Regions from separate parts of the Streptomyces sp. NPDC053665 genome, predicted to be linked through region 2. Evidence: riboswitches for the same ligand, from Rfam matches in the RefSeq annotation. Region 2 holds a riboswitch; the other holds the start of a gene.

Region 1 (10,028 bases), on a different contig from region 2:
GGCCGCCCACGGGGTTGCGGGACGGGCCGGACAGCTGAGGAATCACCCGTTCAGGGTGTCATGCCCGCGGCCCCGTCCCGGCCGCGGGCCCCGCGCCCGCGGCCGTCACCTGATCTTGATCGTGATCGTCGAGCCCTTGGGCGCGCGCTCGCCGCCCTCGACGGACTGGCCCTCGACGGTGTCGCCGAACAGGCCGAGCAGCCCGCGGTCCTCGTCGACCTGGAAGCCCGCCTCCTCCAGCTCGCGGGTGGCGTCGTCGACGCTGTCGCCCACCACGTCCGGGACCTCGACCATCTCGGGCCCCTTGGACACCGTCAGCGTCACCGTGTCGCCCTCGGCCGCCCGGCCGCCGGCCTTCGGGCTCTGCCCGGCGACCTCGCCCTTGTCGAACTCGGCGGAGGTGACCTGCTTCTCGGCGACCTTCACCTTCAGGCCGGCCTCCTCCAGGTCCGCCTCGGCGTCGGCGAGGTCCTCGCCGGTGACGTCCGGGACGTCGACGGGGCTGCCCTTGCTGACGACGAGCGCCACCGCCGTGCCCGCGCGCACCTTGGTGCCGTCCGCCGGCTCGGCGGAGACGACCGCGCCACGCGGCACGTCCTCGCTGAACTTCCGCGTCACCATGCCGGGCTCCAGCCCGTCGTCCTTCAGCGAGGACCGCGCCTCGGCCAGCTTCCGGCCCGCCAGGGCGGGCACCCGCACGGTCGCGGGGCCGTCGGAGACGGTGATGCCCACCGAGTCGTTCCCCCGGATGCGCGTCCCGGTCCGGGGGTCGCTGCTGATGATCCGGCCCCGCTCGACCGTGTCGCTGTGGGCGTGCTCGACCTTGCCCAGCTCCAGCCCCGCGTCCCGCAACCGGTCCTCGGCCTGGTCCTGGGTCTTCGCCAGCAGCGGCGGGACCTCGGTGAACTGGCCGGAGTTGATGTACCAGACGCCCGTGCCCACGCCCAGCACGAGCAGGAGGGCCACGACGACCGCCAGCGGGCCGCGCGGCACCGCCCGGCGCCGTGACGGCGGGGGCGGCGGCGGGGACGCCAGACGGCTGGTGCGGTTCAGCTCCGCCTCGGGCACCGCGCCGTCCCGGCCGGAGGAGCCCGGGCGCGGTGTCGTCAGCGCACGCGGGATCACGCTCGTGCGGTCGTCGGCGTTGTCGTGCTCCGACGCCAGCGCCTGCGGCGGCACCGCGTCCAGCTGGTCGCCGGTGAGCCGGGCGCGTCCGTCACGGACCTGCGCGAGCAGGGCCACCGCGTCGTACGGGCGGACCTCCGCGGAGCGGGCCGTCGCCGAGGCGACCAGCTCGTCCAGCTCGTACGCCAGGCCCGGCACGGCGGCCGAGGGCGGCGGGACGTCCTCGTGCAGGTGCTTGTAGAGGATCACGGCGGGGGAGTCCCCGTCGTGCGGCTTGTCCCCGGTGAGCATCTCGTAGAGCATCACGCCGCACGCGTAGACGTCGACGCGGGGGTCGGCGGTGCCGCTCTCTATCTGCTCGGGAGCGAGGTACGACACCGTGCCGAGGACCGTGCCGGTGGTGTTGGTCACCGTGTCGACGGCCCTGACCAGGCCGAAGTCGGCGACCTTCACCCGGCCGTCGTCCCCGATCAGCACGTTCTCCGGCTTCATGTCGCGGTGCACGAACCCGGCCCGGTGGGCGGCCCCCAGGGCGGCCAGCACCGGCTCCAGGATGTCCAGGGCGGCACGCGGCTGCAGCGCCCCGCGCTCGCGCAGCACGTCCCGCAGGGTGCAGCCGGCCACGTACTCCATCGCGAGGTAGACGTAGGCGCCGTCGGTGCCCTGGTCGAAGACCTGCACCACGTTCGGGTGGGCCAGCCGGGCCACCGACTTCGCCTCGCGGATGAACCGCTCGACGAACGAGCCGTCGACCGCGAGCGAGGGGTGCATCACCTTGAGCGCGAGGACCCGGTCGAGACGGGTGTCCACGGCCCGGTAGACCGTGGCCATCCCGCCGACCGCGATCCGCGCGTCGATGCGGTACCGGCCGTCGAGCACCTGCCCGACCAAGGGGTCCTGAAGGGTCGTGTCCACGCAGGCGAGTGTACGAGCCGTGACCGACAGCCCCCGCCCCCCGGCCGTCCCCGGGGCGGGACTGCAGCGGACCTGTGACGTGGTCCCGCAAGGACGGACGTGCCTACCGGAACGCCGGACGCTCCGGGTCCAGCGCCGCCACGCCCTCGGCCGGCGAGGACGCCCGGGCGAAGTGCCGCCGCGGGATCCGGCCCGCCCGATGGGCCAGCCGGCCCGCCTCCACGGCGTGCCGCATCGCGTCGGCCATCAGCACCGGCTCCTGCGCCCGCGTCACCGCCGAGGCCAGCATCACGCCCGCGCACCCCAGCTCCATCGCCAGGGCCGCGTCCGAGGCCGTCCCGGCGCCCGCGTCGAGGATCACCGGCACGCGCGCGTGCTCCACGATCAGCTCGAAGTTGTGCGGGTTGCGGATGCCCAGCCCCGACCCGATCGGCGAGCCGAGCGGCATGATCGCCGCGCAGCCCACGTCCTCCAGCTTCCGCGCGAGCACCGGGTCGTCGTTGGTGTACGGCAGCACCGTGAAGCCGTCGTCGACCAGCGTCTCGGCCGCGTCCAGCAGCTCGATCGGGTCCGGCAGCAGGGTGCGCTCGTCGGCGATGACCTCCAGCTTGATCAGGTCCGTGCCCAGGGCCTCGCGGGCGAGGCGGGCGGTGAGGACGGCCTCGCCGGCGGTGAAGCAGCCCGCCGTGTTGGGCAGCACCCGGATGCCGAGCCGGTCGAGGACGGACAGCACCGAGCCGTGCACGGAGGCGTCCACGCGGCGCATCGCCACGGTCGTCAGCTCCGTGCCGGAGGCGACCAGGGAGCGCTCCAGCACGTCCAGGCTGGGCGCCCCGCCGGTCCCCATGATCAGGCGGGAGGTGAAGGACGTGCCTGCGAGGACGAACGGATCGTCGGCCATGGTCAGCCTCCTTGGACGGCGGTGAGGACTTCCACGCGGTCCCCCTCGGACAGGGGCGTGGCGGGCCACTGCGCGCGCGGGACGACGGTTTCGTTGAGGGCGGCGGCCACGCCCGAGGACGAGGTCGTGAGGGACGCCACGACCGTGTCGAGGGCCGTGCCGGGCCGGACGCGGCGGGGCTCGCCGTTGACGGAGATGTTCACGCGGGCTGCTCCTGGAGTGCGGTGACGGCGCGGAAGCGCTCCGGGGTGAAGGGGCGGGCCTCGGCGGGCAGTTCGCCCGTGGCCAGGGCGTGCGCCAGCACGTCGCCGGTCACCGGTGTGAGCAGCACGCCGTTGCGGTGGTGCCCGGTGGCCAGCAGCAGCCCGTCCAGGGCCGTCGGGCCGAGCAGCGGGGCGTTGTCCGGAGATCCGGGGCGCAGCCCGGCACGGGTCTCGGTGAGCGGCAGTTCGGTGATGCCCGGCACCAGCTCGTGGGCGTCGCGCAGCAGCTCGTAGACGCCGCCCGCGGTGACGGTGGTGTCCCAGCCCAGCTCCTCGCTGGTCGCCCCGATCACCAGCTCGCCGCTCTCGCGCGGCACCAGGTAGACGTGGCTGCCGCGCACGACCGCGCGCACGGTGCGGCTCAGGAACGGCCCGTGCCGCGCCGGCATGGTCAGCCGCACCACCTGGCCCTTCACGGGCCGCACCGGGGGCAGCACCTCGTCCGGGACGCCCGCGAGCCGCCCGCTGAGGCTGCCCGCGGCCAGCACCACCTGCCCCGCGCTCAGCACGGTCCCGTCGTCGGTGACCACACCCACGGCCCGGTCCCGCGCCACGGTGAGCCGCTCGGCCCACGCCCGGTGCAGGACCACCCCGGCCCGCTCACAGGCGGTGACCAGCGCCGCGGCGAGGCGCCGGGGGTCGATCTGGTGGTCGCCGTCGACCCGCAGCCCGCCGCGCACCCCCGGCGCGAGCATCGGCTCCAGCCGGCGGCACTCCCGCCCCGACAGCCACTGCGAGTCCAGCCCCGACTGCTGCTGGAGGGCGTGCAGCTCCCGCAGGTGCGCGCGGTCGTCGGCGTCGAGGGCCACGGCCAGGGTGCCGCTGCGGCGGTAGCCGAGGTCGTGCCCGGTCAGCTCGGTCAGCTCGGCCGCGAACTCCGGGTAGCGGCGGGCCGAGGCGAGGTTCAGCCCCAGCAGGGTCTGCTCGCCGTAGTGCAGTTCCGTGACGGCGGCCAGCATCCCGGCGGCGACCTGGGCGGCCCCGCCGCCGGGCTCGGGATCCACCACGGCCGTGGCGAACCCGCGCTGCGCGGCCCGCCAGGCCGTGACCAGGCCGATGATCCCGCCCCCGACGACGAGGACGTCTGATGTGGTGGACGTGCGCGACATGGGCGTCCAGCCCCTCCCTTCGCCGGCATGACCCGGATCAGGTTCGTACGGTCGGAGGCCGCCAGCCTCCCTCTCAGCCCGGTGCGCCCGGGCTCCCGCGAGTGCTCTACGTTGGCCACCCTAGCCCGACCCCGCACACCGCAGTAAGGGAGCCTTCCCCCATGGCCCGATCCCTCGACGGTCTCGTCCTCGCCCCGGTCGCCGACCAGGCATCCGGTCAGGTGGGGACCCGCACCCGGTTCCGCTACCACGAGCGGGACGGCGAGATCTGGGCCGACTACGCGGGCGGGGACGTCGTACGCGGGCATCTGGTGGGTATCCGGGAAGGTGACAGGCTCGACTTCCGCTACGTCCAGCTCAGACGGGACGGCACCACCGCCTCGGGGCACTGCGTCTCGACGGTCGTGGAGCTGCCCGACGGCCGGGTGCGGCTGGAGGAGACCTGGGAGTGGGAGTCCGGGCCGGGCAGCGGCACCAGCGTTGTGGAGCAGCTCACGGCGCAGGAGCACTGACTGACGGAACGTCAGGTGTCTATGGTGATCAGGTGAGCGAGCAGACGCAGGAACCAGGCCCGTCCGCGCCGCGGCGCGTGGTCGTGGCGGGCGCGGGCATGGCCGGGGTGCAGACCGCGGTCGCCCTGCGCGAACAGGGCTTCGCCGGCACCGTGAGCCTCATCGGTGCCGAGCCCCACCAGCCCTACGACCGCCCGCCGTTGTCCAAGGCCGTCCTGCTCGGCAAGGCCGAGGGCTCCGCCTTCGACGTGGACTTCGAGGCCCTGGGCATCGAACTGCGCCTCGGCTGCGAGGTGCTGGGCCTGCGCCCCGGCGACCACGAGCTGGACACCGAGGCCGGGCCCGTGCCTTACGACGTCCTGGTGGTCGCGACCGGCGCCGAGCCGGTCCGGCTGCCCGGCGCGCAGGGCGTGCCCGGCGTGCACCTGCTGCGCACCCTGGACGACGCCGAGCGGCTGCGGCCGGTGCTGGCCGCCCGGCACGAGATCGTGGTCGTGGGCGCGGGCTGGATCGGCGCGGAGTTCGCCACGGCCGCGCGCGAGGCGGGCTGCTCGGTGACCGTCGTGGAGGCCGCCGGCCGTCCCCTCGCCGACGCCCTGCCCGCCGAGGTCGCCGCGCCGATGGCCCGCTGGTACGCCGACGCGGGCGCCGTCCTGCGCACCCACGCGCGCGTGGCGCGGGTCGAGCCCGGCGCGGTGGTCCTGGACGACGGCTCGCGGCTGCCCGCGGAGGCGGTCGTCGTCGGGATCGGCGCCCGCCCCGCCACGGCCTGGCTGGCCGGGTCCGGCGTCGAGCTCGGCGCGCACGGCGAGATCGTCGCCGACGCGCACCTGCGCACCCGCGTGCCCGACGTGTACGCCGTCGGCGACTGCGCCTCCTTCCCCTCCGGCCGCTACGGCGAGCGCCTGCTGGTGCACCACTGGGACAACGCCCTTCAGGGGCCGCGCACGGTCGCCGCGAACATCGTCGGCGGGGCCTCGGGCGAGCCGCCCGCGGTGTACGACCCGGTGCCCTACTTCTGGTCCGAGCAGTTCGGCCGGTTCGTGCAGTACGCCGGGCACCACGCGGCCGCCGACGCGCTGCTGTGGCGGGGCGACCCCTCCGGCCCGGCCTGGACGGCGTGCTGGCTGCGGGACGAGCGGCTGGTCGCGCTGCTGGCGGTGGGCCGTCCTCGGGACCTGGCCCAGGGCCGCCGCCTGATCGAGTCGGGCACGCCGATGAACCGGGTGCTGCTGGCGGACCCGGCCCGGCCGATGAAGGCGGCCACGGCCTGAGGGCCGGGCCCGGGCGGAGCGGGCCGGGGCGCCTGCGTGGGCGGGGTCGGAGCGCCCGGGTGGACGGGGCGGGGCGCCCGGGTGGACCGGGCCGGTTTCCGACTGTCGGTGGCGGATGGCAGGCTTGTCACCGTGACCGAGATTGACGCAAAGATCGATGCTCTCGTCCCCGCCTGGCTCACCCTCCCCGACATCGCCGAGCAGTTCGGCGTCGAGGTGACGCGTGTGCGGCAGCTGGTCAAGGAGGGCCAGCTCATCGCCGTACGCCGCGGTGAGAACCGCGCGCTGCACGTCCCCGCCGCCTTCATCGACGGGGACAAGGTCGTCAAGGGCCTCACCGGGACCCTGACGCTCCTGCGGGACGACGGCTTCACGGACGAAGAGATGCTGGAGTGGCTCTTCACCCCCGACCCCAGCCTGCCCGGCACCCCGGCGCAGGCGCTCAGCGAGAACCGCGGCACGGAGGTGAAGCGCCGCGCGCAGGCGCTCGCGGTCTGACCCCGATCCGACGGGCCGGCCGTCCGGCCCCGCGCGAGCGGGGCCGGATCCGGACAGCCGCCCGGTGCGGGGCCGTGACCCTCGGGGTCACGGCCCGGGACCGCGCCGTGCCCGCGCACGGGCCCCTCTGAGGCTTCGGGCCCTGTCCCCGCACGGGCCGGGGCGGGCGGACCCGGGCCGGCTCCGCGTAAGGTGCCCGGGTCGGTCCCGCACGGGACGCGCACGCCCGGCCGGGACCCCGGCGGGCGGGGCCGCCCCCTGGGACGGGACCGCACCGGCCTGCACAGGCCTCCCGCCCTCGCGCGCCGGGCAGGCGCGCGGGTCCGCCCGCACCACCGGCCGGGCGCCGCGCCCGCGCCCACCCACGGCGTACGGGCGGGAGCAGTCCGCGCCGACCACCGGACCCCGGCGCCCGCCCGCTGCGCGCAGGCAGGCAGGCGGGTGGGGTCCGCGCCACCGACAACCGAGGGGGACTCGCATGACCGGCACCGCCGCCACCACCGCCCGGGCCCGGCTCGCCGACGCCCGGCTCTACCTCTGCACCGACGCCCGCAAGCGCCAGGGCGACCTTCCCGCGTTCCTGGACGCCGTCCTCGCCGGGGGCGTCGACATCGTGCAGCTGCGCGACAAGGGCATGGAGGCGGGCGAGGAGCTGGCGCACCTGGAGGTGTTCGCCGAGGCCTGCGCCCGGCACGGCAAGCTGCTCGCGGTCAACGACCGGGCGGACGTCGCCCACGCCGCCGGCGCCGACGTCCTGCACCTCGGCCAGGGCGACCTCCCGGTCCCCGCGGCCCGGGCCGTCCTCGGCGACGACGTCCTGATCGGCCGCTCCACCCACGCCGAGTCCGAGGCTGCCGCGGCCGCCCGGCAGGAGGGTGTGGACTACTTCTGCACCGGCCCGTGCTGGCCGACCCCCACCAAGCCCGGCCGGCACGCCCCCGGCCTGGACCTGGTCCGGTACACGGCCGGCCTCGGCACCGACCGCCCCTGGTTCGCCATCGGCGGCATCGACCTCGGCAACCTCGACCAGGTCCTGGACGCGGGCGCCCGGCGGGTCGTCGTCGTACGGGCGATCACCGAGGCCGGCGACCCGGGTGCCGCGGCGGCCGAGTTCGCCGGGCGCCTGCGCGAGCGCTGAACCGGCTGCCCGCCGCACGCGTCCTTCGCCTGAGCCGTCCTTCTGTCCAAGGAGTGGACAGAAGGATGGACAACAAGTGGACAAAAGGTGCAAAATCCCGTGCCCGGTTGGGGGACCGCCCACCCCTGGCTAACCTGCCGGTATGGCCCTCGGCACCGCATCCATCAGGTCGGACCACGCTCGCACCGTGCGCGACATGCTCGCGACCGGCAAGACGACGTACTCGTTCGAGTTCTACGCGCCCAAGACCCCGAAGGGCGAGCGGAACCTGTGGAACGCGCTGCGCCGGGTCGAGGCCGTGGCACCCGACTTCGTCTCCGTGACCTACGGCGCGGGCGGCTCGACCCGCGCCGGGACGGTCAAGGCGACCGAGGCGATCGCCTCTGACACCACCCTCACGCCGATCGCCCACCTCACCGCGGTCGACCACTCGGTGGCCGACCTGCGCAACATCATCGGCCAGTACGCGGACGCCGGGATCCGCAACATGCTCGCCCTGCGCGGCGACCCGCCCGGCGACCCCATGGGCGACTGGGTGCCGCACCCCCGAGGACTGGCCTACGCCTCCGAACTCGTCGAACTGATCAAGGCCTCCGGTGACTTCTGCGTGGGCGTGGCCGCCTTCCCGGCGATGCACCCGCGCTCCGCGGACTGGGAGACCGACGTCCGCCACTTCGTCGACAAGTGCCGCGCGGGCGCCGACTACGCCATCACCCAGATGTTCTTCCAGCCGGAGGACTACCTCCGGCTGCGCGACCGGGTCGCGGCGGCCGGCTGCGAGACCCCGATCATCCCCGAGGTCATGCCGATCGCCAGTGTGCGGACGCTGGAGCGCATCGGCTCCCTGACCAACGCCGCGTTCCCGGACGCCCTGAAAGAGCGGATCCTCACAGCACAAGACGATCCGGCCGCTGTACGCTCCATTGGGATCGAATTCGCCACGGAGTTCTGTGCGCGGCTGCTCGCCGAAGGCGTGCCCGGGCTGCACTTCATCACGCTCAACAACTCCACGGCGACCCTGGAAATCTACGAGAACCTGGGCCTGCACCACCCATCGCAGGCCTAGACCGTTCGCACCGATATACGACACACTGCGTAACGGCCACTGGGAGAGGGGCGTACATGGGCTGGGCGGTCCTCTACATCGCGTTCGGCATCGTCGCGCTGTGGCTGCTGGGCGAGGTGCTCCTGCAGTACAAGGCGCGGCTGCGCTGGCGGCTGCTGGCCTTCGTCGGATTCCTCGGCGTCGTCGTCGGTGTCCTGATCCCGTCGGTCGTGGTGATCGGACTGGGCGCGGCCGCGTTCGCGGTCGGGCAGACCTACGTCACCCTGTCGTTCCGCAGCGGCTTCGCGGCCGGCTGGGCGGTCAACGCGCCGGTGCTCGGCGGCAGCAAGCGCCGCCGCGGTGAGCGCGGACGCCAGGAGCCGACCCTGGAGGTCTCCGGCCTTGAGGCCGAGGGCGGCTACGGCGACGAAGACGCCGGGCGCAGCCGGGACACCGACGCCTACGGCCAGGACGACGACCACGACGACGTGTTCACCCCGGTGCGCCAGGGCCGCGCGGCCGACGACGCGCACACCGCCGTCTACGAGCCGCAGCCCATGCCCGACGACACCGGCACCTACGGCGTCTACGGCGACACCGGCTACCCGGGCCCGCCGCAGGACCAGTACGCGGCCCAGGGCGCCGACCAGTCCTACTCCTACGACTACTCGGGCTACGGCCAGCAGCAGGGCTACGACAGCACCGGCCAGCAGCAGTACGCCGCCTACTCCGACCCGTACATCGGCTCGTCGAACTACGCCGGTGCCTCCTACGACACCGGCTACGGCGACCAGCAGTACTACGGCCAGCAGGGCTACGGGCAGGACGCGTACTCGGGCAGCTACACCGGGGAGACACCGCCCGGCGGGGTGTGGGTGCCGCAGCAGCGCAGCACCGACGAGTACGGCCAGGAACTCCCGCCGGAGCAGCCCTATCCCTACCAGGGAGGCGGGCAGCAGCCGCAGGGGAACGGCTTCGACGAGCAGTACCGTTTCTGAGCGCAGTACCGATTCCCAAGTCCGCTCGGTGGCGGGTCACTGCGAGCCGCGGAACCCCGGTCCCTCCACGATCAGACCGGCCACCAGCGCTCCCGACATGCCCGCGTGCGGCAGCCCGCCGCCGGGGTGCGCCCAGCCGCCGACGGCGAACAGGCCCGGCAGGCCGGTGGTGTTGGACGGGTGCAGCAGCCGCCCGCCGGCCGCCGCCAGCGCCGGGCCCGGCACCGCACCGCCCTCGGCGCCCGTCGCG
Region 2 (10,028 bases):
GGTGGCGGCGGCGATGGAGCAGGCCCCGACGCCCGGCGCCAAGGTCGAGGCGTACGTGCGCCGGCAGCTCCTGCTGGTCGGCGACCGGCGGCACCGCGCCGTGGTGGCGATCTCGGCCAGCGAGCTGGACGCCGGGGCCCGGGAAAAGATCCGCGCGGCGCACGGGGGCCTGGTCGCCATGATCGTCGAGGCGCTGGGGGAGCTCGGGCACGAGCAGCCGCGGCTCGCGGCGATGCTGGTCCAAGGCGTCGTGGACGCGGCGGTACGCCGGATCGAGCTGGGGGCGGCCGAGGAGCCCGAGGCGATCACGGACGCGGCGGTGTCGATGGCCCTGCGGGGTGTGGGGGGCTGAGCCCCGCGCGGACCGGTGCGACCCGGGCCGTCCAGCCGGTATCGGGGGCATCGGGGCAGCGGGGTAGGCGCGGCGTCACTCCGGTGGTCGGCCGCCGGCCGCTCTGACCGGCCGCCGGCGGTCAGCCGGGCGCCGCCGCCACCGGCCCGAGCGGCCAGCCGGGCACCGTCTGTACCGGCACCGAGCGGTCAGCCGGGCACCATCTGTACCGGCACCGAGTGGTCAGCCGGGCGCCGCCGGTACCGGCAGCAGCCGGGAGGGTCCTCTGTGCAGGAGCCACGGCGGGAGCAGGGACAGCGGGTCCAGGTACGTCTCGCCCCGGCGCAGGCCCCAGTGCACGCAGGTGGCCGTGCAGTGCGACCCCGTCCTCGCCACCGTGCCGATCACCTGGCCCGCCGCCACCTGCTCGCCCTTCTCCACCGCCGCCGTCACCGGTTCGTAGGTCGTGCGCAGCGGGGGGTCGCCCGTCCCGGTGAGCTCCACCGAGATCACGCCTCTGCCCGCCACCCCGCCCGCGAAGGACACCCGCCCGGCGGCCACCGCCCGTACCGGTGCCCCCGTCGGTGCCGTGAGGTCCACGCCCCGATGGCCCGCCGCGTACACCGTCGTCGGCGGTTCCCAGCCGCGCAGGACCGGCGGGCGGGAACCGACGGGCCACACGCGGCCGACGGCCGGCACGGCGGGCTCGGCGGGCTCGGCGGGGTCCGCGGCGGGGGTGGCCGCCGCGAACAGGGGCGGCGGAGGGGCCAGCAGGGCCGTCGCCGTCAGGACCACCAGCAGGACCAGCCGCGTGATCACGCGCACACATCGCTTCGCTCGCATGCGGAGAATCGTCGCGGAACACCCCCGTCGCCGCCCGGGCCTGTGGACCGCCGTCCGCTTGTGGACATCGGCGTCACCCGGGGCCTCCCGGGTCCCGTACACTTCTGGTGGCGATCCGGGTCACCGGGTCGACTTCGCACGCCCCGATACGACGGCCGGAGACGGTCCGTATCTGCGCCCCTCGGTCCCTCGTGGCACGGCGCGCAGCGGGCGTCAGGCGCGGGAGCCGTCCGGCACCCGCGGCACAACCGAGAAAATCAAGGAGATACGGCCATGGCCGTCGTCACGATGCGGGAGCTGCTGGAGAGCGGCGTCCACTTCGGTCACCAGACCCGTCGCTGGAACCCGAAGATGAAGCGCTTCATCTTCACCGAGCGCAACGGCATCTACATCATCGACCTGCTCCAGTCGCTGTCGTACATCGACCGCGCCTACGAGTTCGTCAAGGAGACCGTCGCCCACGGCGGCACGGTCATGTTCGTCGGCACGAAGAAGCAGGCGCAGGAGGCCATCGCCGAGCAGGCCACCCGCGTCGGTATGCCCTTCGTCAACCAGCGCTGGCTGGGCGGCATGCTCACCAACTTCTCGACCGTCTACAAGCGTCTGCAGCGCCTCAAGGAGCTCGAGCAGATCGACTTCGAGGACGTCGCCGCGTCGGGTCTGACCAAGAAGGAGCTTCTCGTGCTCTCGCGCGAGAAGGCCAAGCTGGAGAAGACCCTCGGTGGTATCCGCGAGATGCAGAAGGTGCCCAGCGCCGTCTGGATCGTGGACACCAAGAAGGAGCACATCGCCGTTGGTGAGGCCCGGAAGCTGAACATCCCGGTCGTCGCGATCCTCGACACCAACTGCGACCCCGACGAGGTCGACTACAAGATCCCGGGCAACGACGACGCGATCCGCTCCGTCACCCTGCTCACCCGCGTCATCGCCGACGCCGTCGCCGAGGGCCTCATCGCCCGCAGCGGTGTCGCCACCGAGGGCAAGGGCGAGAAGGCCGCGGGCGAGCCGCTGGCCGAGTGGGAGCGCGACCTGCTCGAGGGCGAGAAGAAGGCCGACGAGGCTGCTCCGGCCGCCGAGGCCGCCCCGGCCACCGAGGCTGCTCCGGCCGCCGAGGCCGAGAAGCCGGCCGAGGGCGAGAAGCCGGCCGAGGCCGAGCAGGCCTGACCCGTCAGTCCGAGGTGACGGCGGGAGCGGCACCGCACCCAGCGCCCACCGGCGCGGTGAAGTCCGCTCCCGCCGTTCACCCGTAGGTCAGCGGTAGGACAGCGCGCTCCTGCTCCATGGAGCGCATCCGCAGATCTTCGATCTTCCAGACTTCGAGAGAGATTCACAGACTCATGGCGAACTACACCGCCGCCGACGTCAAGAAGCTCCGTGAGCTCACGGGCGCCGGCATGATGGACTGCAAGAAGGCGCTGGACGAGGCCGAGGGCAACGTCGAGAAGGCCGTCGAGGCGCTCCGCATCAAGGGCCAGAAGGGCGTCGCCAAGCGCGAGGGCCGCTCCGCCGAGAACGGTGCCGTCGTCTCGATCATCGCCGACGACAACTCCTCCGGTGTCCTCGTCGAGCTGAAGTGCGAGACGGACTTCGTCGCCAAGGGCGAGAAGTTCCAGGCCGTGGCCCGGACCATCGCCGAGCACGTCGCCAAGACCTCCCCGGCCGACCTCGAGGCCCTGCTCGCCTCCGAGATCGAGTCCGGCAAGACCGTCCAGGCGTTCGTCGACGAGGCCAACGCCAACCTGGGCGAGAAGATCGTCCTGGACCGCTTCGCGCAGTACGCCGACGGCTACGTCACGGCCTACATGCACCGCACGATGCCCGACCTGCCCCCGCAGATCGGTGTCCTCGTCGAGCTGGACAAGCCGAACGCGGAGATCGCCAAGGGCGTCGCGCAGCACATCGCCGCCTTCGCGCCGAAGTACCTCTCCAAGGAGGACGTGCCGGCCGAGGTCGTCGAGTCCGAGCGCCGCGTCGCCGAGGAGACCACCCGCGCCGAGGGCAAGCCCGAGGCCGCGCTGCCGAAGATCGTCGAGGGCCGTCTCAACGGCTTCTTCAAGGACGCCACGCTGCTCGGCCAGCCGTACGCGCTCGACAACAAGAAGTCCGTCCAGAAGGTCCTGGACGAGGCCGGTGTCACCCTGAAGCGCTTCACGCGCATCAAGGTCGGCATCTGAGTCCGTACCGCGATCGGCGCCCGGCCCCGATAGGGTCGGAGCAGTCGTCCGCGTACGCCGTCACATGAGTGGCGGACGACAGCAGATCTGACGAGGAGGCCATTGCCGTATGGGATGCGAATCACGCCCCACCGGCAATGGCCTTCTTCGCATGTGCACCACGTGAAAGAGGCGGGATCCCCCATGACGACCAAGGCCCAGAAGAGCGACGACGGCAAAGTACCCGGCCGGTTCCTGCTGAAGCTGTCCGGAGAGGCCTTCTCCGGCGGCGGGGGCCTGGGCGTCGACCCCGACGTGGTGCACAAGATCGCCCGCGAGATCGCGGCCGTCGTGCGCGACGGAGCGCAGATCGCCGTCGTCATCGGCGGCGGCAACTTCTTCCGCGGCGCCGAACTCCAGCAGCGCGGCATGGACCGGGCGCGCTCCGACTACATGGGCATGCTCGGCACGGTCATGAACTGCCTGGCCCTGCAGGACTTCCTGGAGAAGGTCGGCGTGGACTGCCGTGTGCAGACCGCCATCACCATGGGCCAGGTCGCCGAGCCCTACATCCCGCTGCGCGCCGTGCGCCACCTGGAGAAGGGCCGCGTGGTCATCTTCGGCGCCGGTATGGGCATGCCGTACTTCTCCACCGACACCACCGCCGCCCAGCGCGCGCTGGAGATCGACGCCGAGGCGCTGCTCATGGGCAAGAACGGCGTGGACGGGGTCTACGACTCCGACCCGAAGACCAACCCGGACGCGGTGAAGTTCGACCACCTCGGGTACGGCGAGGTCATCACCCGCGACCTCAAGGTCGCCGACGCCACGGCCGTGACGCTGTGCCGCGACAACAGGCTCCCGATCGTGGTCTTCGAGCTGCTCGCGGAGGGCAACATCGCGCGGGCCGTCAAGGGTGAGAAGATCGGCACGCTGGTGGGGGACGCCGGCAGCCGGGACTGAGGTCCCCGAGAACAACCCCGTCCGGGGGACGGACGGGACGGAGCCGGGCCGGGGGATGGACAATGTCCCGCCGGTCGGGAACCGTGCAGAAGAAGACGCGACGCAGCCGGCCGCCGCCCCTGAGGAAACGCAGCCGGGCCTACTCACACGCAGGAGCAAGTGGTGATCGAAGAGACCCTCCTCGAGGCCGAGGAGAAGATGGAGAAGGCCGTCGTGGTCGCCAAGGAGGACTTCGCCGCGATCCGCACCGGCCGTGCGCACCCGGCGATGTTCAACAAGATCGTGGCCGACTACTACGGCGCGCCGACCCCGATCAACCAGCTGGCCTCGTTCTCGGTGCCGGAGCCGCGCATGGCCGTGGTGACCCCGTTCGACAAGAGCGCGCTGCGCAACATCGAGCAGGCGATCCGCGACTCCGACCTCGGCGTCAACCCGAGCAACGACGGCAACATCATCCGTGTGGTGTTCCCCGAGCTGACCGAGGAGCGCCGCCGCGAGTACATCAAGGTCGCCAAGGGCAAGGGCGAGGACGCGAAGATCTCGATCCGCTCCGTGCGCCGCAAGGCGAAGGAAGCCATCGACAAGCTGATCAAGGACGGCGAGGTCGGCGAGGACGAGGGCCGCCGTGCGGAGAAGGAGCTCGACGACACCACCGCGAAGTACGTCGCGCAGGTGGACGAGCTCCTGAAGCACAAGGAAGCGGAGCTGCTCGAGGTCTGATGAACGACTCTTCCTGGGGGGCGCCGCCACAGGCCGGGTACTGGGGACCCACCGACCGGGGCCAGGGCCACGGGCCCGTGCAGGGCCCCGGTCATGGGTACGCCTACGGTCCCGGCCACGGACACGCCCCGGGGGCCGCTCCGGCGGGTCCCGCATACGATGCGTATGAAGCGCCTCAGACTCGCCCCATGCCCATCGTTCCCGGCGTGACCGAATCCGGCGGAAACCAGGACGACGACCGGGGGATCGCTCGGCCGAGCGGCCTCCCGGTCCGCGACGAGACCCATCCGGAGCCCATGCCCGACGCCTCGCAGCCGGCCCCCAAGCCGCAGAAGAAGAGCGCGGGTCGCGACCTGAGTGCCGCGATAGGGGTCGGGGTCGGTCTCGGAGCGGTGATCGTCGCGTCGCTGTTCATCGTGAAGGCCGTCTTCGTCGGCGTCGTCGCGGTCGCCGTCGTGGTGGGCCTGTGGGAGCTGACCAAGCGCCTCGACGAACGCAAGGGCATCCGGGCACCCCTCGTGCCGCTCGCGCTCGGCGGGGCCGCGATGGTCGTCGCCGGGTACGTCCGGGGCGCCGAGGGCGCCTGGGTCGCCATGGCGCTCACGGCGCTGGCGGTACTGGTCTGGCGCATGACGGAACCGCCGGAGAACTACCTCCGGGACGTCACGGCCGGTGTCTTCGCGGCGTTCTACGTGCCGTTCCTGGCGACGTTCGTGACGATGATGCTCACCGCGGACGACGGTCCGCAGCGGGTGCTCACCTTCCTGCTGCTCACCGTCGTCAGCGACACGGGCGCCTACGCCGTCGGCTGGCGGTTCGGCCGGCACAAGCTCGCGCCGCGCATCAGCCCCGGCAAGACCCGCGAGGGTCTGCTCGGCGCGGTCTCCTTCGCCATGGTGGCGGGCGCGCTGTGCCTGCAGTTCCTCATCGACGACGGGGCGTGGTGGCAGGGACTGGTCCTCGGCCTCGCGGTCGCCGTCAGCGCCACGCTGGGCGACCTCGGTGAGTCCATGATCAAGCGGGATCTCGGCATCAAGGACATGGGCACCCTGCTGCCGGGGCACGGCGGCATCATGGACCGGCTCGACTCGCTGCTGCCGACCGCTCCGGTGGTGTGGCTGCTGCTGGTGCTCTTCGTGGGTTCCGGCTGAGGCGAGCGGTACGACTCGGTGGGCCTCCGTCCGGCAGGGCGGGGGCCCACCGCCGTTCCGGGCGACTTCGGGGACCCGAGGTGGGACGATGCACCTGTACCTCCCGAAGGAGGCCGCCATGGCCGTCATCCGAGAGAGCATCGACGTGGACCGCCGTCCCGAGGAGGTGTACGCCTACGTCACGGACGCCCCGCGCATGCCGGAGTGGCAGCTGAGCGCCGTGTCCGCCGAGTGGCTGGACGAGGGGCCGGTGGGGGTGGGGACCCGGGTCCGGGTCAGACGGCACGTCGGCCGCGACCGGATCGTGCCGATGACCATGGAGGTCACCGAGTACGACCCTCCGCACAGCTGGGGCATGCGCACGGTGGACGGCCCGGTCCGGGCCCGCGTGCACGGCGAGGTCGAGCCGCTCGACGAGGGGCGCCGCTCCCACGTCACGATCGACGTCGACTTCGAGGGCCACGGCATGGGCAAGGTCCTGGTCCCGCTCGTCGTCCGCGCCCAGGCCCGCAAGGAACTCCCGCGCAACGAACGGATGCTCAAGGACCGGCTGGAGCGGCCCGGGGCGTGAGACGTCCCACGGCCCCGGCACCGCCGTGACCGCTCGCCAGGCGGGGCCGGGGACGCCTGTACCCGGCCCTGGGCCGTCACCGGGCCGCCCGGACCGCCTGGACCGCCCGGACCGCCCGGACCGCCCGGGCCGGCCGCCACCGGCGGTCGCCACCTGCGGATGAGTGCCCCCAGCCCGCTCGGGCCCGGCAACGGGAATCGATCTGCGACACTGGGGGAGTTATGCCTGCACCCGGAGAACTCACTTTCGTCGCCCCCCGCGGAGCCAAGAAGCCGCCGCGGCATCTCGCCGATCTCACTCCTGCCGAGCGCAAGGAGGCCGTCGCCGCGGTCGGGGAGAAGCCGTTCCGTGCCAAGCAGCTGTCGCAGCACTACTTCGCGCGGTACGCGCACGACCCGGAGCAGTGGACCGACATCCCCGCCGGCAGCCGTGACCGGCTGCGGGAGGCGCTGCTGCCCGAGCTGATGACCGTCGTGCGGCACCTGTCCACCGACGAGGGCACCACCCGCAAGACCCTGTGGCGGCTGTTCGACGGGACGCTCGTCGAGTCCGTGCTGATGCGCTACCCGGACCGGGTGACCATGTGCATCAGCTCCCAGGCCGGGTGCGGGATGAACTGCCCGTTCTGCGCGACCGGGCAGGCCGGTCTCGACCGGAACCTGTCCACCGCCGAGATCGTGCACCAGATCGTCGACGGCATGCGCGCCCTGCGGGACGGCGAGGTCCCCGGCGGTCCCGCCCGGCTCAGCAACATCGTGTTCATGGGCATGGGCGAGCCGCTCGCGAACTACAACCGGGTCGTCGGCGCCATCCGCCGCCTCACCGACCCCGAGCCGGACGGGCTCGGGCTGTCGCAGCGCGGCATCACCGTCTCCACCGTCGGGCTCGTCCCGGCCATCCACCGCTTCGCCGACGAGGGCTTCAAGTGCCGGCTGGCGATCTCCCTGCACGCCCCGGACGACGAGCTGCGCGACACCCTCGTGCCGGTCAACACCCGGTGGAAGGTGCGCGAGGTGCTGGACGCCGGGTTCGAGTACAGCGCCCGGTCCGGGCGGCGGCTGTCCATCGAGTACGCGCTGATCCGGGACATCAACGACCAGGCCTGGCGTGGTGACCGGCTCGGCCGGCTCCTTCGGGGCAAGCCGGTGCACGTCAACCTGATCCCGCTGAACCCCACGCCGGGCTCCAAGTGGACCGCCTCCCGGCCCGAGGACGAGAAGGCGTTCGTGGAGGCCATCGCCGCCCACGGTGTGCCGGTGACGATCCGGGACACCCGGGGTCAGGAGATCGACGGGGCGTGTGGTCAGCTCGCGGCCACCGAACGGTAGTCTGATCGCCGTATCCACATCTGCATATTCCGACAGGGGAGCGCCACAGCGCTGAGAGTGCGGCACGGCCGCAGACCCTCCGAACCTGGCCCAGGTCATTCTGGGTAGGGAGATCGGTCACCACTCGAGCTGTTGCGCCCTGCCCGGGACCACGGAAGTCCCGGGCAGGGCCGCGTCTTCTCCTGGTCACTCCAGGAGGAATGAAGTGAGCATCAACGCGAAGCGCCTGACGGCCGCGGTCGTCGGGCTCGGCCTGGCCGGCACGCTCGTGGCGTGCGGGTCCTCGGACGGCGGTCAGGGGTCGGGCGACTCCAAGACCGTCACGCTCGTCAGCCACGACTCGTGGGCCGCCTCCAAGGACGTCCTCGCGGCCTTCGAGGAGCAGTCCGGCTACCAGGTCAGGGTCCTGAAGGACGGCGACGCCGGGCAGGCCGTCAACAAGGCCATCCTCACCAAGGACAATCCGCAGGGCGACGTCTTCTTCGGCGTCGACAACACCCTGCTCTCCCGCGCCCTCGACAACGGCCTGTTCCAGCCGTACGAACCGAAGGGCTCGGACCGCATCGCTCCCGAGTACCGCGCCGACCGGGACGAGCACCGGGTCACCCCCGTCGACACCGGCGACGTCTGCGTCAACTACGACAAGAAGTACTTCGCCGAGCACGACCTCCGTCCGCCGCGGACCCTCGACGACCTGACCGACCCCCGGTACAAGGACCTGCTGGTCACCGAGAACGCCTCGTCGTCCTCGCCCGGCCTCGGCTTCCTGCTCGGCACCGCCGCGAAGTACGGCGACCGGGGCTGGGAGGGCTACTGGAAGAAGCTCAAGGCCAACGGCGTGAAGGTCGTCGACGGCTGGGAGCAGGCCTACAACGAGGAGTTCTCCGGCTCGGCCGGCGGCCGGAAGGCCAAGGGCGACCGGCCGCTCGTCGTCTCCTACGCCTCCTCCCCGCCCGCCGAGGTCGTCTTCGCCGACCCGAAGCCGGACACCGCCCCGACCGGCGTCGCCGAGGGCACCTGCTTCCGGCAGGTCGAGTACGCGGGCCTGCTCGGCAACGCGCGGAACGCCGAGGGCGGCAAGGCGTTCCTCGACTTCCTCGTCGGCAAGCGGTTCCAGGAGGACATGCCGCTCAACATGTTCGTCTACCCGGTGCGCGAGGACGCCCAGGTGCCGCCGGAGTTCGAGAAGTACGGGCCGCAGGCGAAGGACCCGCAGACCATGGACCCGGCGAAGATCGCCGACCACCGTGACCAGTGGGTCAAGTCGTGGACCTCGCTCGTACTGAAGTAGCCGCCCGCAGGCGGGGCGCGGCGGCGCGGTTCGGTCTGCTGGCCGTGCCCGTCGCGTTCTTCGCGGTCTTCTTCGCCTATCCCGTCGCCGCGATCGTCGCGCGCGGTCTGAAGACCGGCGGGGCCTGGCACCCGGCGCGGATCGGGGAGGTGCTCGGGCAGTCCGACGTCCGGCACGTCCTGTGGTTCACCACCTGGCAGGCGCTCGTCTCCACCGCGCTCACGCTGCTGATCGCGCTCCCCGGCGCGTACGTCTTCGCGCGCTTCGACTTTCCGGGCAAGCAGGTGCTGCGGGCGGTGGTGACCGTGCCGTTCGTGCTGCCGACGGTCGTCGTCGGGACGGCGTTCCTGGCGCTGGCCGGGCGCGGCGGGCTGCTCGACGAGCTGTGGGGCGTGCGGCTGGACACCACGGTGTGGGCGATCCTGCTCGCCCACGTCTTCTTCAACTACGCCGTCGTCGTGCGGACGGTGGGCGGGCTCTGGGCGCAGATCGACCCCCGGCAGGAGGAGGCCGCGCGGATGCTCGGCGCCTCCCCGGCGACCGCGTGGCGGAAGGTGACCCTGCCCGCCCTCGCCCCGGCGGTGGCCGCCGCCGCGCTGATGGTCTTCCTGTTCACCTTCACCTCCTTCGGTGTCGTCCAGATCCTCGGCGGGCCCACTTTCTCCACCCTGGAGGTG

What was found. A riboswitch is a leader RNA that binds a small molecule or an ion and turns the genes downstream of it on or off. The one in region 2 is predicted to bind thiamine pyrophosphate.
Region 1: it holds a riboswitch for thiamine pyrophosphate, as region 2 does, so the genes downstream of both, thiO (glycine oxidase ThiO) here and ACZ6ZN_RS31270 (thiamine ABC transporter substrate-binding protein) in region 2, are expected to answer to the same signal.

Annotation. Positions count from the first base shown of each region.
Region 1 is NZ_JBVJKK010000002.1:246,530-256,557, reverse strand. It holds gene ACZ6ZN_RS08700 (deoxyribonuclease IV) at 1-46, opposite strand, end outside; gene pknB (Stk1 family PASTA domain-containing Ser/Thr kinase) at 106-2,040, opposite strand; gene ACZ6ZN_RS08690 (thiazole synthase) at 2,144-2,941, opposite strand; gene thiS (sulfur carrier protein ThiS) at 2,944-3,144, opposite strand; gene thiO (glycine oxidase ThiO) at 3,141-4,313, opposite strand; TPP riboswitch at 4,311-4,422, opposite strand; gene ACZ6ZN_RS08675 (avidin-fold protein) at 4,475-4,825, shown strand; gene ACZ6ZN_RS08670 (NAD(P)/FAD-dependent oxidoreductase) at 4,858-6,099, shown strand; gene ACZ6ZN_RS08665 (Rv2175c family DNA-binding protein) at 6,232-6,597, shown strand; gene thiE (thiamine phosphate synthase) at 7,076-7,735, shown strand; gene metF (methylenetetrahydrofolate reductase [NAD(P)H]) at 7,878-8,801, shown strand; gene ACZ6ZN_RS08650 (SCO2102 family sporulation regulator) at 8,858-9,778, shown strand; gene ACZ6ZN_RS08645 (phytoene desaturase family protein) at 9,815-10,028, opposite strand, start outside.
Region 2 is NZ_JBVJKK010000010.1:77,262-87,289, forward strand. It holds gene ACZ6ZN_RS31225 (TetR/AcrR family transcriptional regulator) at 1-352, shown strand, start outside; gene ACZ6ZN_RS31230 (murein hydrolase activator EnvC family protein) at 575-1,174, opposite strand; gene rpsB (30S ribosomal protein S2) at 1,448-2,338, shown strand; gene tsf (translation elongation factor Ts) at 2,512-3,348, shown strand; gene pyrH (UMP kinase) at 3,532-4,290, shown strand; gene frr (ribosome recycling factor) at 4,453-5,010, shown strand; gene ACZ6ZN_RS31255 (phosphatidate cytidylyltransferase) at 5,010-6,161, shown strand; gene ACZ6ZN_RS31260 (SRPBCC family protein) at 6,280-6,732, shown strand; gene rlmN (dual-specificity RNA methyltransferase RlmN) at 6,954-8,060, shown strand; TPP riboswitch at 8,085-8,189, shown strand; gene ACZ6ZN_RS31270 (thiamine ABC transporter substrate-binding protein) at 8,266-9,351, shown strand; gene ACZ6ZN_RS31275 (ABC transporter permease) at 9,327-10,028, shown strand, end outside.